4 regions of the Solibacillus sp. FSL W7-1472 genome follow, and region 1 is predicted to be linked to each of the others. Evidence: a T-box and tRNA genes for the amino acid it is inferred to sense, from the RefSeq annotation. Region 1 holds a T-box; the other regions hold tRNA genes.
What was found. A T-box is a leader RNA that pairs with one kind of tRNA and senses whether it is charged. The one in region 1 lies ahead of ileS (isoleucine--tRNA ligase), so its partner is inferred to be a tRNA-Ile.
Positions count from the first base shown of each region.

Region 2: it encodes a tRNA-Ile, which carries the amino acid that the T-box ahead of ileS (isoleucine--tRNA ligase) is inferred to sense. The anticodon was not compared.
Region 3: it encodes a tRNA-Ile, which carries the amino acid that the T-box ahead of ileS (isoleucine--tRNA ligase) is inferred to sense. The anticodon was not compared.
Region 4: it encodes a tRNA-Ile, which carries the amino acid that the T-box ahead of ileS (isoleucine--tRNA ligase) is inferred to sense. The anticodon was not compared.

Region 1 is NZ_CP150208.1:935,086-938,541, forward strand. Features, by position in the region: gene MKY07_RS04480 (RNA-binding protein) at 1-25, shown strand, start outside; gene MKY07_RS04485 (DivIVA domain-containing protein) at 121-666, shown strand; T-box leader at 733-955, shown strand; gene ileS (isoleucine--tRNA ligase) at 1,194-3,456, shown strand, end outside.
Region 2 is NZ_CP150208.1:443,397-446,852, reverse strand. Features, by position in the region: gene MKY07_RS02235 (S-layer homology domain-containing protein) at 1-568, opposite strand, end outside; tRNA gene MKY07_RS02230 (tRNA-Glu) at 833-904, opposite strand; tRNA gene MKY07_RS02225 (tRNA-Asn) at 906-981, opposite strand; tRNA gene MKY07_RS02220 (tRNA-Ile) at 993-1,069, opposite strand; tRNA gene MKY07_RS02215 (tRNA-Gly) at 1,081-1,154, opposite strand; tRNA gene MKY07_RS02210 (tRNA-Phe) at 1,158-1,233, opposite strand; tRNA gene MKY07_RS02205 (tRNA-Asp) at 1,239-1,314, opposite strand; tRNA gene MKY07_RS02200 (tRNA-Met) at 1,318-1,392, opposite strand; tRNA gene MKY07_RS02195 (tRNA-Ser) at 1,437-1,529, opposite strand; tRNA gene MKY07_RS02190 (tRNA-Met) at 1,542-1,615, opposite strand; tRNA gene MKY07_RS02185 (tRNA-Arg) at 1,675-1,751, opposite strand; tRNA gene MKY07_RS02180 (tRNA-Leu) at 1,772-1,860, opposite strand; tRNA gene MKY07_RS02175 (tRNA-Gly) at 1,866-1,940, opposite strand; tRNA gene MKY07_RS02170 (tRNA-Lys) at 1,991-2,066, opposite strand; tRNA gene MKY07_RS02165 (tRNA-Val) at 2,077-2,152, opposite strand; rRNA gene rrf (5S ribosomal RNA) at 2,164-2,279, opposite strand; rRNA gene MKY07_RS02155 (23S ribosomal RNA) at 2,354-3,456, opposite strand, start outside.
Region 3 is NZ_CP150208.1:213,586-217,041, forward strand. Features, by position in the region: rRNA gene MKY07_RS01045 (23S ribosomal RNA) at 1-441, shown strand, start outside; rRNA gene rrf (5S ribosomal RNA) at 555-670, shown strand; tRNA gene MKY07_RS01055 (tRNA-Val) at 680-755, shown strand; tRNA gene MKY07_RS01060 (tRNA-Thr) at 765-840, shown strand; tRNA gene MKY07_RS01065 (tRNA-Lys) at 847-922, shown strand; tRNA gene MKY07_RS01070 (tRNA-Gly) at 973-1,047, shown strand; tRNA gene MKY07_RS01075 (tRNA-Leu) at 1,052-1,140, shown strand; tRNA gene MKY07_RS01080 (tRNA-Arg) at 1,168-1,244, shown strand; tRNA gene MKY07_RS01085 (tRNA-Pro) at 1,268-1,344, shown strand; tRNA gene MKY07_RS01090 (tRNA-Ala) at 1,353-1,428, shown strand; tRNA gene MKY07_RS01095 (tRNA-Ser) at 1,448-1,540, shown strand; tRNA gene MKY07_RS01100 (tRNA-Asp) at 1,567-1,642, shown strand; tRNA gene MKY07_RS01105 (tRNA-Phe) at 1,653-1,728, shown strand; tRNA gene MKY07_RS01110 (tRNA-Ile) at 1,735-1,811, shown strand; tRNA gene MKY07_RS01115 (tRNA-Asn) at 1,821-1,896, shown strand; tRNA gene MKY07_RS01120 (tRNA-Glu) at 1,899-1,970, shown strand; gene MKY07_RS01125 (hypothetical protein) at 2,085-2,507, shown strand; gene MKY07_RS01130 (cupin domain-containing protein) at 2,923-3,456, opposite strand, start outside.
Region 4 is NZ_CP150208.1:2,896,226-2,899,681, forward strand. Features, by position in the region: gene MKY07_RS14360 (NUDIX domain-containing protein) at 1-374, opposite strand, end outside; tRNA gene MKY07_RS14365 (tRNA-Glu) at 452-523, opposite strand; tRNA gene MKY07_RS14370 (tRNA-Ser) at 526-616, opposite strand; tRNA gene MKY07_RS14375 (tRNA-Asn) at 630-705, opposite strand; tRNA gene MKY07_RS14380 (tRNA-Ile) at 715-791, opposite strand; tRNA gene MKY07_RS14385 (tRNA-Gly) at 803-876, opposite strand; tRNA gene MKY07_RS14390 (tRNA-Phe) at 880-955, opposite strand; tRNA gene MKY07_RS14395 (tRNA-Asp) at 961-1,036, opposite strand; tRNA gene MKY07_RS14400 (tRNA-Met) at 1,040-1,114, opposite strand; tRNA gene MKY07_RS14405 (tRNA-Ser) at 1,160-1,252, opposite strand; tRNA gene MKY07_RS14410 (tRNA-Ile) at 1,273-1,349, opposite strand; tRNA gene MKY07_RS14415 (tRNA-Met) at 1,357-1,430, opposite strand; tRNA gene MKY07_RS14420 (tRNA-Ala) at 1,457-1,532, opposite strand; tRNA gene MKY07_RS14425 (tRNA-Pro) at 1,541-1,617, opposite strand; tRNA gene MKY07_RS14430 (tRNA-Arg) at 1,626-1,702, opposite strand; tRNA gene MKY07_RS14435 (tRNA-Leu) at 1,722-1,810, opposite strand; tRNA gene MKY07_RS14440 (tRNA-Gly) at 1,817-1,891, opposite strand; tRNA gene MKY07_RS14445 (tRNA-Leu) at 1,937-2,021, opposite strand; tRNA gene MKY07_RS14450 (tRNA-Lys) at 2,038-2,113, opposite strand; tRNA gene MKY07_RS14455 (tRNA-Thr) at 2,120-2,195, opposite strand; tRNA gene MKY07_RS14460 (tRNA-Val) at 2,205-2,280, opposite strand; tRNA gene MKY07_RS14465 (tRNA-Glu) at 3,345-3,416, opposite strand; tRNA gene MKY07_RS14470 (tRNA-Ser) at 3,419-3,456, opposite strand, start outside.

The sequences.
Region 1 (3,456 bases):
AGGTCGTTTAGAGCAAAAAGTATAATTTTCAACTGTTTTTTAGGAAAACATGATGTTATTCCCAAAAGAAACGTTTATAATACTTGTAAGAATGTACGTAAAAAAGGAGAGTAGAACGATATGCCATTATCACCTCTTGATATACATAATAAGGAGTTTACACGTGGGTTCCGTGGATATGCAGAAGACGAAGTAAATGAATTTTTAGATCAGATTATAAAAGATTATGAGATTGTTTTACGCGAGAAAAAAGAGCTTGAAGAAAAGATTAAGATGATGTCAGAACAGATGAATCATTACAATTCATTGGAAGACACATTACAGAAATCAATTGTTGTTGCTCAAGAGGCAGCTGGCGAAGTTCGTCGCAATTCCGAAAAAGAAGCAAAGCTCATCGTTAAAGAAGCTGAAAAAAATGCAGATCGTATTGTAAATGACGCATTGGCAAAAGCAAGAAAAATAACGATTGAAATTGACGAATTGAAAAAACAGTCGAAAGTATTCCGCAACAGATTTAAAATGTTGGTGGAAGCACAGCTTGATTTACTGAATACAGGCGATTGGGATCAGTTACTGGAATATGATGTGGACTTAACGGAAATTCAGGACCACAATCGTAAAGAAACCAATGAAGAGAACCAAAATGACGAAAATGCCGTGTATTAGTCAACGATACTTGACATTATATACAGCCTTTTCATATACTGAAAAATAATGAATAGGATGCACTTGCATCATGCTTTGACGGAGACAGTAAATTTGACATTGTGGGGTAGCGATTCGAGGATGGTGAGAGCTCGAACGAAGCAAGTTAAATCGAAAATCACTCCTGAGCTAAATAACTGAAATTCAAGTAAGTTATTTCGTAGCACACGACGTTACAGTGTCTAATGAGGCTATTTTTATTTAGCGAATTTAGGGTGGTACCACGAGACTAATGCTCCTCGTCCCTTTTTACAGGGATGGAGGGGCTTTTTTTGTTTAAAAGTTCCTAAACCCCTATTGGAGCATTAAAAGCATGACAATCGATGAAACGCGGTCATTTTTGCTGAAACGTTGATTGGAATGGAGGGGAGGCGACTCCAGCGGGAATAGCGTGACGCCTGAGACTACAGGCTCAGGCCACGCCCGCGGAAAGCGTCCGCCCCGGAATGGAAATCAACACTCGATAAGATCACTAGGAGGAATTTACAATGGTAGAGTATAAAGACACATTATTAATGCCGAAAACCGACTTCCCTATGCGCGGCGGTTTACCAACAAAGGAACCGCAAGTTCAAGCACAATGGGATGAAATGGATATCAACAAGCTAGTACTGGAGCGTACAAAAGATCGTCCTCACTACTTGTTGCATGATGGCCCTCCATATGCAAACGGAGACATCCATATCGGTCACGCATTAAACAAAGTTATCAAAGATATGATTAACCGCCAAAAATCAATGTCAGGATTCCATGTACCTTATATTCCAGGTTGGGATACACACGGTTTACCAATCGAGCAGGCACTGACAAATAAAGGTGTTAAACGCAAAGAAATGTCGGTTGCAGAATTCCGTGAACTTTGTGAGAAATATGCTTATGAACAAATTGAAAACCAAAAAAGCCAATTCCGTCGACTAGGTGTACGTGGTGACTGGGCAAATCCATATATTACATTAAAACCTGAATTCGAAGCACGTCAAATCGAAGTATTCGGGAAAATGGCAGAGAAAGGCTATATTTATAAAGGCTTAAAACCAGTCTATTGGTCACCGTCTTCTGAATCTGCATTGGCAGAAGCGGAAATCGAGTATAAAGATGTTGAATCGTATTCAATTTATGTTGCATTCGGCATTAAAGACAGCAAAGGCGTAGTACCGGCAGATGCTAAATTTGTCATCTGGACAACAACGCCATGGACAATTCCAGCAAACTTAGGGATTTCAGTGAACCCTGAATTCACTTATGTTGTCGTTGAAACAAACGGCAGCAAATATATCGTAGCAAAAGATTTACTTGAAAAGTTATCAGCAACATTTGGTTGGGAAGATGTTCAAATCGTTCAGGAAGTACAAGGTGAACAGCTTGATATGATCGTTGCAGAACATCCTATTTACAAGCGTGATTCATTAGTAATGGTTGGTGACCACGTAACTGCTGATGCTGGTACGGGTTGTGTACACACAGCGCCGGGCCACGGTGAAGACGACTATCAGATCGGGAAACGCTATGGCCTTGACATTTTATCACCAGTAGATAACGGTGGCTGCTATACAAATGAAGCACCTGGTTTTGAAGGATTATTCTACGAAAAGGCAAATCCGGTTGTTATTGAAAAATTAAAAGAAGAAAATGCATTATTGCATGTTTCTAAATTTACACACTCATACCCGCATGACTGGCGTACGAAAAAACCGGTAATTTACCGTGCAACACCACAATGGTTTGCATCTGTTGAAATGTTCCGAAATGAATTATTAGATGCCGTAAAAGCGACAGAATTTACACCGGCATGGGGCGAAACTCGTCTTTACAATATGATCCGTGATCGTGGTGACTGGGTAATTTCTCGTCAGCGTGCATGGGGTGTGCCAATTCCGATTTTCTATGCGGAAGATGAAACACCGATCATCACACCAGAAACAATCGCACATATTTCAAAATTGTTCCGTGAACACGGTTCGAATATTTGGTTCCAGCGTGAAGCGAAAGACTTGCTTCCAGAAGGCTTTACACATGAAGGTAGCCCGAACGGCAAGTTTACTAAAGAGAACGACATTATGGACGTTTGGTTCGACTCAGGATCATCTCACCAAGGTGTGCTTGTAGAGCGCGGACTGAAATATCCTGCTGACCTTTATCTTGAAGGATCTGACCAGCACCGAGGCTGGTTCAACTCATCATTAATCACATCAGTTGCGATTAATGGGCATGCACCATATAAAGGTTTATTAACACATGGTTTCGTATTGGACGGCGAAGGACGCAAAATGTCTAAATCGCTTGGTAACACGATTGACCCGATCAAAGTGATGAACCAATACGGTGCCGACATTATTCGTATGTGGGTAGCATCTGTTGACTATACAGGAGATGTTCGTATTTCAATGGATATGTTGAAGCAAGTTTCTGAAACATACCGTAAAGTGCGTAATACATTGCGCTTCCTGCACGGAAATGTGACAGACTTTAACGAAACGACTGACCGTGTACCTTACGAAGAGTTACGTGAAATGGATCAGTATATGTACATGCGATTACAGGATGTTGTAAAAACAATCCGTGAAGCATATGACCGTTATGACTTCTCAACTGTTTACACAACTGTGAATAACTTTGTAGCAATCGAGCTTTCTTCATTCTACTTGGATATCGCAAAAGATGTTGTGTATATCGAAGGAACTGACAACAAAAACCGTCGTGCAATGCAAACGGTTATGTATGATACATTAATGGCATTAGTAAAATTATTAA
Region 2 (3,456 bases), 490 kb from region 1:
CAGAAATATGAGCACGCGTTAAATTATTCGCAGGCTTAAATGTACCATCCTCATAACCAGTTGTAATATTGGCTGCAGCTAATTGGCTCACTGCTTCATATGCCGTATGCCCTTTTTTCACATCTTTAAAGGTTTTCGTGCCATTCGGTAAATCAAATGCACGTGCAATAAATGCAGCCATATGATCACGTGTCACTTTTGTCGTCGGCTTAAATGTACCATCCGTATAGCCGTTAATGATACCGGCCTCCACAGCTGATTGAATATACCCACTGTTTTTATGAGACTTCGGAACATCTTTAAACTTCGTAGCTCGCTGTGTGCCGTCAAGACCAACAGCTTTTGCGACCATGACAGCCACTTCTTCGCGTGTCACAATGTCCTTTACACCGTATATCTTTTTATCGACGCTAATAATACCTTTATCCAATAAAAAAGCTATATCCTGATAGTTACTATGCTTTGGCGTTACATCAGTAAACACTTGTTCCGCACTTGTTGGTGTAGCATATAACATCGAAGATATAGTTAGTAGAAACACTAATAATAGACTAAATACTTTTTTCATTTTCTAACCTCCCTTATTCATTATAGATTTTTCAATAAAGAAAGAAAGTTATTTTTGAATAGTATTTAAATAATCTTTTGGTAGTAATGGATTGTTCATCCTTTTCATGACCACACAAAATTATAATTGGGATTTGTCGCTTTTTCCCTTTTTTTCAACAACTTAATATCGTTAAACTAATATCCTATTTCGAGAAGGACTATAAGAAATTTAAAATCCTTTACAAATAAAAAAAGCATGCAGCTTCTGCTACATGCTTAGAAATGACCCGTACGGGATTCGAACCCGTGTTACCGCCGTGAAAGGGCGGTGTCTTAACCACTTGACCAACGGGCCATGGCTCCGAAGGCAGGATTCGAACCTGCGACCTGCCGGTTAACAGCCGGATGCTCTACCAACTGAGCTACTTCGGAATAATTATATATGGTGGGCCTAAATGGACTCGAACCATCGACCTCACGCTTATCAGGCGTGCGCTCTAACCAGCTGAGCTATAGGCCCTATTTAAAAACTGGAGCGGGTGATCGGAATCGAACCGACAACATCAGCTTGGAAGGCTGAGGTTTTACCACTAAACTACACCCGCATATGGTGGGTTTGGACGGAATCGAACCGCCGACACTTAGAGCTTCAATCTAATGCTCTACCAACTGAGCTACAAACCCATAAATGGCGGTCCCGACCGGGATCGAACCGGCGATCTCCTGCGTGACAGGCAGGCATGTTAACCGCTACACCACGGGACCATTTGGTTGCGGGGGCAGGACTTGAACCTGCGACCTTCGGGTTATGAGCCCGACGAGCTACCACTGCTCCACCCCGCGACAATATTATGTTTGAACCTGTTTTAATAAACAGTTAGTAAAAATGGAGGAGGTAGAGGGATTCGAACCCCCGCGCGGTGTTACCCGCCTGTCGGTTTTCAAGACCGATCCCTTCAGCCAGACTTGGGTATACCTCCAAAATTTTAAAATGGCTACCGAGGGAGTCGAACCCACGACCTTTCGGGTATGAACCGAATGCTCTAGCCAGCTGAGCTAGGTAGCCATGATCAATAGTTATCTCTACTAGTTAAAGCAATGTAAGCTCTATCCAGTTGAGTTATATGGCGCGCCCGGCAGGAGTCGAACCCACAACCTTCTGATCCGTAGTCAGACGCTCTATCCAATTGAGCTACGGGCGCATATTGTTTATTTATAAAGATGGTGCCGAGGGCCGGAATCGAACCGGCACGGTGATCACTCACCGCAGGATTTTAAGTCCTGTGCGTCTGCCAGTTCCGCCACCCCGGCATTTTTGGAGCGGAAGACGAGGTTCGAACTCGCGACCCCCACCTTGGCAAGGTGGTGTTCTACCACTGAACTACTTCCGCAAAATGCTTAAGATATTTTTACTCTGACAGTATATATAATGATTATAAACTGGTGAGCCATGAAGGACTCGAACCTTCGACCCTCTGATTAAAAGTCAGATGCTCTACCAACTGAGCTAATGGCTCTTGATTAAAATGGTGGAGGATGACGGGCTCGAACCGCCGACCCCCTGCTTGTAAGGCAGGTGCTCTCCCAGCTGAGCTAATCCTCCAAAAAAAATAAGCGAAGCGACGTCCTACTCTCGCAGGGGGAAGCCCCCAACTACCATCGGCGCTAAAGAGCTTAACTTCCGTGTTCGGTATGGGAACGGGTGTGACCTCTTTGCCATCATCACTTCACTTAATTATTTAGTTAAAAGAAATTTCATTCTTTCAAAACTGGATAAACGTTTCATTGAATTGAGCAATAAAATGTGGTTAAGTCCTCGACCGATTAGTATTCGTCAGCTGCATGCGTCACCGCACTTCCACCTCGAACCTATCTACCTGATCGTCTTTCAGGGGTCTTACTTACTTGCGTAATGGGAAATCTCATCTTGAGGGGGGCTTCATGCTTAGATGCTTTCAGCACTTATCCCGTCCATACATAGCTACCCAGCGATGCCTTTGGCAAGACAACTGGTACACCAGCGGTATGTCCATCCCGGTCCTCTCGTACTAAGGACAGCTCCTCTCAAATTTCCTACGCCCACGACGGATAGGGACCGAACTGTCTCACGACGTTCTGAACCCAGCTCGCGTACCGCTTTAATGGGCGAACAGCCCAACCCTTGGGACCGACTACAGCCCCAGGATGCGATGAGCCGACATCGAGGTGCCAAACCTCCCCGTCGATGTGGACTCTTGGGGGAGATAAGCCTGTTATCCCCGGGGTAGCTTTTATCCGTTGAGCGATGGCCCTTCCATGCGGAACCACCGGATCACTAAGCCCGTCTTTCGACCCTGCTCGACTTGTAGGTCTCGCAGTCAAGCTCCCTTATGCCTTTACACTCTACGAATGATTTCCAACCATTCTGAGGGAACCTTTGGGCGCCTCCGTTACTCTTTAGGAGGCGACCGCCCCAGTCAAACTGTCCGCCTGACACTGTCTCCTACCCCGCTAAGGGGCATGGGTTAGAAGTTCAATACAACCAGGGTAGTATCCCACCGACGCCTCCTTCGAAGCTGGCGCTCCGAGATCTCTGGCTCCTACCTATCCTGTACAAGTTGTACCAAAATTCAATATCAGGCTACAGTAAAGCTCCACGGGGTCTTTCCGTCCTGTCGCGGGTAACCTGCATCTTCACAGGTACTATAATTTCACCGAGTCTCTCGTTGAGACAGTGCCCAGATCGTTACGCCTTTCGTGCGGGTCGGAACTTACCCGACAAGGAATTTCGCTACCTTAGGACCGTTATAGTTACGGCCGCCGTTTACTGGGGCTTCAATTCACAGCTTCGCTTGCGCTAACCGCTCCTCTTAACCTTCCAGCACCGGGCAGGCGTCAGCCCCTATACGTCACCTTACGGTTTTGCAG
Region 3 (3,456 bases), 720 kb from region 1:
ATCTCCCCCAAGAGTCCACATCGACGGGGAGGTTTGGCACCTCGATGTCGGCTCATCGCATCCTGGGGCTGTAGTCGGTCCCAAGGGTTGGGCTGTTCGCCCATTAAAGCGGTACGCGAGCTGGGTTCAGAACGTCGTGAGACAGTTCGGTCCCTATCCGTCGTGGGCGTAGGAAATTTGAGAGGAGCTGTCCTTAGTACGAGAGGACCGGGATGGACATACCGCTGGTGTACCAGTTGTCTTGCCAAAGGCATCGCTGGGTAGCTATGTATGGACGGGATAAGTGCTGAAAGCATCTAAGCATGAAGCCCCCCTCAAGATGAGATTTCCCATTACGCAAGTAAGTAAGACCCCTGAAAGACGATCAGGTAGATAGGTTCGAGGTGGAAGTGCGGTGACGCATGCAGCTGACGAATACTAATCGGTCGAGGACTTAACCACATTTTATTGCACAAATTCAATGAAACGTTTATCCAGTTTTGAAAGAATGATCTTTCTAAGGGTTTCAAGACACAAGCTAAAGGATAGCGCCGTGAATTGGAAGCCGAAAATAGTGAAGTGATGATGGCAAAGAGGTCACACCCGTTCCCATACCGAACACGGAAGTTAAGCTCTTTAGCGCCGATGGTAGTTGGGGGCTTCCCCCTGTGAGAGTAGGACGTCGCTTCGCTAGAATATTGGAGGATTAGCTCAGCTGGGAGAGCACCTGCCTTACAAGCAGGGGGTCGGCGGTTCGAGCCCGTCATCCTCCACCATTTCTAAATGCCGGTGTAGCTCAGTTGGTAGAGCAACTGACTTGTAATCAGTAGGTCGAGGGTTCGACTCCTTTCGCCGGCACCATTTAGAGAGCCATTAGCTCAGTTGGTAGAGCATCTGACTTTTAATCAGAGGGTCGAAGGTTCGAGTCCTTCATGGCTCACCAGTTTTATAAAATTATACATACTGTCAGAATAAATAAATCTTAAGCATTTTGCGGAAGTAGTTCAGTGGTAGAACACCACCTTGCCAAGGTGGGGGTCGCGAGTTCGAACCTCGTCTTCCGCTCCAAAATGCCGGGGTGGCGGAACTGGCAGACGCACAGGACTTAAAATCCTGCGGTGAGTGATCACCGTGCCGGTTCGATTCCGGCCCTCGGCACCATTTTATAATTCTTATCTCTAATAATGCGCGCCCGTAGCTCAATTGGATAGAGCGTCTGACTACGGATCAGAAGGTTGTGGGTTCGACTCCTGCCGGGCGCGCCATAATATATTTTTACTGACATATTCGGAATGTAGCTCAGCTTGGTAGAGCACTTGGTTTGGGACCAAGGGGTCGTAGGTTCGAATCCTGTCATTCCGACCATTATTTATGGGGCCTTAGCTCAGCTGGGAGAGCGCCTGCCTTGCACGCAGGAGGTCAGCGGTTCGATCCCGCTAGGCTCCACCATTTATATTTTATTCCCTTTGGAGGTATACCCAAGTCTGGCTGAAGGGATCGGTCTTGAAAACCGACAGGCGGGTAACACCGCGCGGGGGTTCGAATCCCTCTACCTCCTCCATTTTTAATATTTTTACTTTAGATGTTGGTCCCGTGGTGTAGCGGTTAACATGCCTGCCTGTCACGCAGGAGATCGCCGGTTCGATCCCGGTCGGGACCGCCATTTTTTTTATGGGTTTGTAGCTCAGTTGGTAGAGCATTAGATTGAAGCTCTAAGTGTCGGCGGTTCGATTCCGTCCAAACCCACCATACTATGGGCCTATAGCTCAGCTGGTTAGAGCGCACGCCTGATAAGCGTGAGGTCGATGGTTCGAGTCCATTTAGGCCCACCATAGTATTATTCCGAAGTAGCTCAGTTGGTAGAGCATCCGGCTGTTAACCGGCAGGTCGCAGGTTCGAGTCCTGCCTTCGGAGCCATTGGCCCGTTGGTCAAGTGGTTAAGACACCGCCCTTTCACGGCGGTAACACGGGTTCGAATCCCGTACGGGTCATATACACTTGAAAGAAAACACATTGCAGATTTTGCAATGTGTTTTTTGTTATTTTAAAAATGAATTCAACATAGGGAATTATTTGAAATACTGAATGTTAAGGAGTTTGAAGAAATGAGTATGATAGCCTATATAGGCTTTAATTTTCCGATAAAACTAAATGAAGGTGATGTAGAACATGAATATGAAGTTGACTATGTTTACCCCGATGCAGAACATCTTAACATAGTTAAACAAAAGCATTTTACGACACCCTATATCTTTGAGATTTTACAATTTGCAAATCCTATTTGGGAATTGACGGACTATAATAAGGCTTATTCTCCACATAACTATGAAAAATCTAAAAAAAAATTTCTCAATTTATGTCATTCTCTAAAAGAATTGCTCCCGAAAGGTGATATTTGTGAAATATATATCTGCTGGGACGGAGAAGAAAATGAAGACCTTGAAGTTGAATTGAAGATTAATTTAAATGATTTACAAATTGAAGCCATTGAAATATATGAAAAGTGCTTTATTCGTGTAGAAAACTAAAGGTTAAATTAGAGTATGAGTATTGTCATGAAAGGAAAATAATTAGAGGAACTTAATTTGCTGAGCTCCTCTAATTATTTATTTCAAAATCAACAATTAAATTTAACAGAGCCTTTTGTTTAGTAAAGGGAGGGCCATCAATAAAAATGAAGGTTACCTGGTAGACTGTCCAGCTGTAATGAGCGATACAAATAGTAAATCATACAGCTATTACAACTTTATACTTTAATAAAAAACATCCTACAGACAAATCGCTTTCGGCATGGACGATTTATCGATGTAGGATGTTTTTTTGAGATATATTATAAAAGGGATGCGTGGAAAATTGTTCAAAGTTCAATTGTTATACTATGTGATTAAAAATGAAGAATTTTACGTTCTATAAAAATTGGGCAGAATTTTTATAGATGCTGCATTAACGGAATGCAGCTTTAAATTCTCCAGTCACTTCCTGGTGACCATTATTCGACTCATACGCTTGCTCGATCTCTAATTCAAAACGATCCATAATCGGAATATCGTTTACAGAGAATAAGTACGAATCTTTTGAAGCATAGTGCTCATACCAAGCCCAGTTTGGAACGACAAAGTAATCGCCTTTTTTCCAGTCAAAGCGTGTACCGTTAATAACTGTATAGCCTTCACCTCTATGCACCTGATAAACAGTAGAATGCGTATGGCGTAAAGCTTTTGTATGCATGCCAGCTGGTAAGTGCTGCATACGTGTACCTAATGTCGGGTTGGCTGCTTTACCTGTAGAAGGATTAATATATTCAACAGCAAAACCATGATGCGGGTCCGGATCAAATGACATTAAGCCTTTAATTCCTTCAACCGTACGATCCCATTTATAGTTGGCAAGTGGTGCTACTGTATACTTGTCATCTCCGACAGGTCGTACCATTCCTCCACGATAACGCTTTTCCGTGAAGTTATCCGGAATATTCGG
Region 4 (3,456 bases), 2.0 Mb from region 1:
AATTCATAAACAAATACATTTGCAAACTCATAATCCTTTATTTTTTCATTATCTATACTGTACGGAATGACTCCAAGTGACGTTAATTGCGAAAACATGACCTTAACCCCTACTTCTTCCTTTAATTCGCGTATACCATCTTCAATTGTCTCCGTTGCCAGTATATGACCAGCTGCCGTAATATCAAATTGGTTTGGATAATCCTTTTTATTTTTGCTACGCAGCTGTAAATAAATACGCCATTCAGAATCTACTTTTTCAATAATCCAGCAATGAAACACTTCATGCCAATAACCTTTTGCATGAACGAGATGACGTTGTTCAATGCCCGTTTCCTTATAAAATTGATCAAATACTTTTAAACGCTCATTCATAAGCTCTTCTCCCTTTTATACAAAAAAACGCCAAGTACATTGTAATAAGTACTTAGCGTTTTTCGTCTTCCTATGTATGACCCGTACGGGATTCGAACCCGTGTTACCGCCGTGAAAGGGCGGTGTCTTAACCACTTGACCAACGGGCCGATGGCGGAGACAGAGGGATTTGAACCCTCGCGCCGCTTACGCGACCTACACCCTTAGCAGGGGCGCCTCTTCAGCCTCTTGAGTATGTCCCCAAAAATAGAAAAATGGCTCCGAAGGCAGGACTCGAACCTGCGACCTGCCGGTTAACAGCCGGATGCTCTACCAACTGAGCTACTTCGGAATAATACTATGGTGGGCCTAAATGGACTCGAACCATCGACCTCACGCTTATCAGGCGTGCGCTCTAACCAGCTGAGCTATAGGCCCTATTTAAAAACTGGAGCGGGTGATCGGAATCGAACCGACAACATCAGCTTGGAAGGCTGAGGTTTTACCACTAAACTACACCCGCATATGGTGGGTTTGGACGGAATCGAACCGCCGACACTTAGAGCTTCAATCTAATGCTCTACCAACTGAGCTACAAACCCACAAATGGCGGTCCCGACCGGGATCGAACCGGCGATCTCCTGCGTGACAGGCAGGCATGTTAACCGCTACACCACGGGACCATTTGGTTGCGGGGGCAGGACTTGAACCTGCGACCTTCGGGTTATGAGCCCGACGAGCTACCACTGCTCCACCCCGCGATAATATTATGTTTGAACCTGTTTTAAGTACCCAGTTTGTAAAAATGGAGGAGGTAGAGGGATTCGAACCCCCGCGCGGTGTTACCCGCCTGTCGGTTTTCAAGACCGATCCCTTCAGCCAGACTTGGGTATACCTCCGTTATATTTAATACGTTAACTGGTGGACCTTACAGGACTCGAACCTGTGACCGGACGGTTATGAGCCGTCTGCTCTAACCAACTGAGCTAAAGGTCCTTTAAGATGGCGGCAGAGGGAGTCGAACCCACGACCTTTCGGGTATGAACCGAGTGCTCTAGCCAACTGAGCTACACCGCCAGGATCTTTATTTTGGTTACAAATTATGGTGGAGCCTAGCGGGATCGAACCGCTGACCTCCTGCGTGCAAGGCAGGCGCTCTCCCAGCTGAGCTAAGGCCCCATAAATGATGGTCGGAATGACAGGATTCGAACCTACGACCCCTTGGTCCCAAACCAAGTGCTCTACCAAGCTGAGCTACATTCCGAAATAATATGGCGCGCCCGGCAGGAGTCGAACCCACAACCTTCTGATCCGTAGTCAGACGCTCTATCCAATTGAGCTACGGGCGCATATTGTTTATTTAAAAGATGGTGCCGAGGGCCGGAATCGAACCGGCACGGTGATCACTCACCGCAGGATTTTAAGTCCTGTGCGTCTGCCAGTTCCGCCACCCCGGCATTTTTTGGAGCGGAAGACGAGGTTCGAACTCGCGACCCCCACCTTGGCAAGGTGGTGTTCTACCACTGAACTACTTCCGCAAAATGCTTAAGATATTTTTACTCTGACAGTAATATGAAATTAAATGGTGCGGGTGAAGGGAGTCGAACCCCCACGCCTTGCGGCGCTAGATCCTAAGTCTAGTGCGTCTGCCAATTCCGCCACACCCGCTAAGCAGTATATAAACTGGTGAGCCATGAAGGACTCGAACCTTCGACCCTCTGATTAAAAGTCAGATGCTCTACCAACTGAGCTAATGGCTCTCTAAATGGTGCCGGCGAAAGGAGTCGAACCCTCGACCTACTGATTACAAGTCAGTTGCTCTACCAACTGAGCTACACCGGCATTTAGAAATGGTGGAGGATGACGGGCTCGAACCGCCGACCCCCTGCTTGTAAGGCAGGTGCTCTCCCAGCTGAGCTAATCCTCCAATGGGTATTTGCTGATTACACTTTCGTAACCGCATGTCCTATCTCTTAAGGACAAGATTTATATTATCATTACTTTTTTTATAATGCAATACCTTTTTTGAAATTATTTTTAAAAAATAAATTATTTTCTATTTTTTCCATGAACCAACTGAGATTGCTCATGAAAACGTTTACTTAGTATAACGAAATTCTAATATGTTTGTCTAATTTTATCAAGGCTTGTTTTTAATATTTATAAATCATTCTGATATAATTATTAATATTACTTATAAATATCAAGTGTTTTAGAATATACGACTACTTATTTATACATTTTATATACTGAAGCTGTCAAGAAAATGTCCGTACTTTTATCATTATTTTTTTTAAGTATTGATATAATGTACATTTTATTTATTTCCACCTATTGGTTTCTCAATATAGTCTTTATCTTTATGTTATTTTCATCATTTTTATTATTCTATAATAATTATTTCCGTGTTTAAATACGCTTAGAATTGCGCTATTTCATTAAATGATTTTGATGCATACCGCAGCCTTATTGGGATTCCACGATTCGGCCGTTAAATCCTTGTTATTTCACCTTTAAATTGCTTTTTACCATGTTCTTTAATGAACCGGGGATTTGATACCTCTATTTGAATTAATGATGGGAAATCCGATTAAAAAGCCCTCTAACATAGTGTCAACTAAACTTCTTGCATGCTCACAATCGACCTTCATTAAATAACCGGAAAATCTCTGCTTTCTTTTTCGCTCCTGCCTACTATCTTGTTCTCCCTTAATCCATGTTCCCTTCAACATAGTGATCGAGGATGTGCTTTTTCACGCAGTATCAATAAAACAATATAATCTTAAAGTAGATTCCGTTTGTGGGTTAATTGAATAAAAATATTTCAACACAGTTTTTTTATCTTTATTATAAAACAGCATAATATTGTGTAAGAAATTTCATCCCTTAAATTTAGCAGCATTGTTTATTATCTTAAGAGAGCTTTTACCGCAACAAAAAAACGCCAAGTACATTGTAATAAGTACTTAGCGTTTTTCGTCTTCCTATGTATGACCCGTACGGGATTCGAACCCGTGTTACCGCCGTGAAAGGGCGGTGTCTTAACCACTTGACCAACGGGCCGATGGCGGAGACAGAGGGATTTGAACCCTCGCGCCGCTTA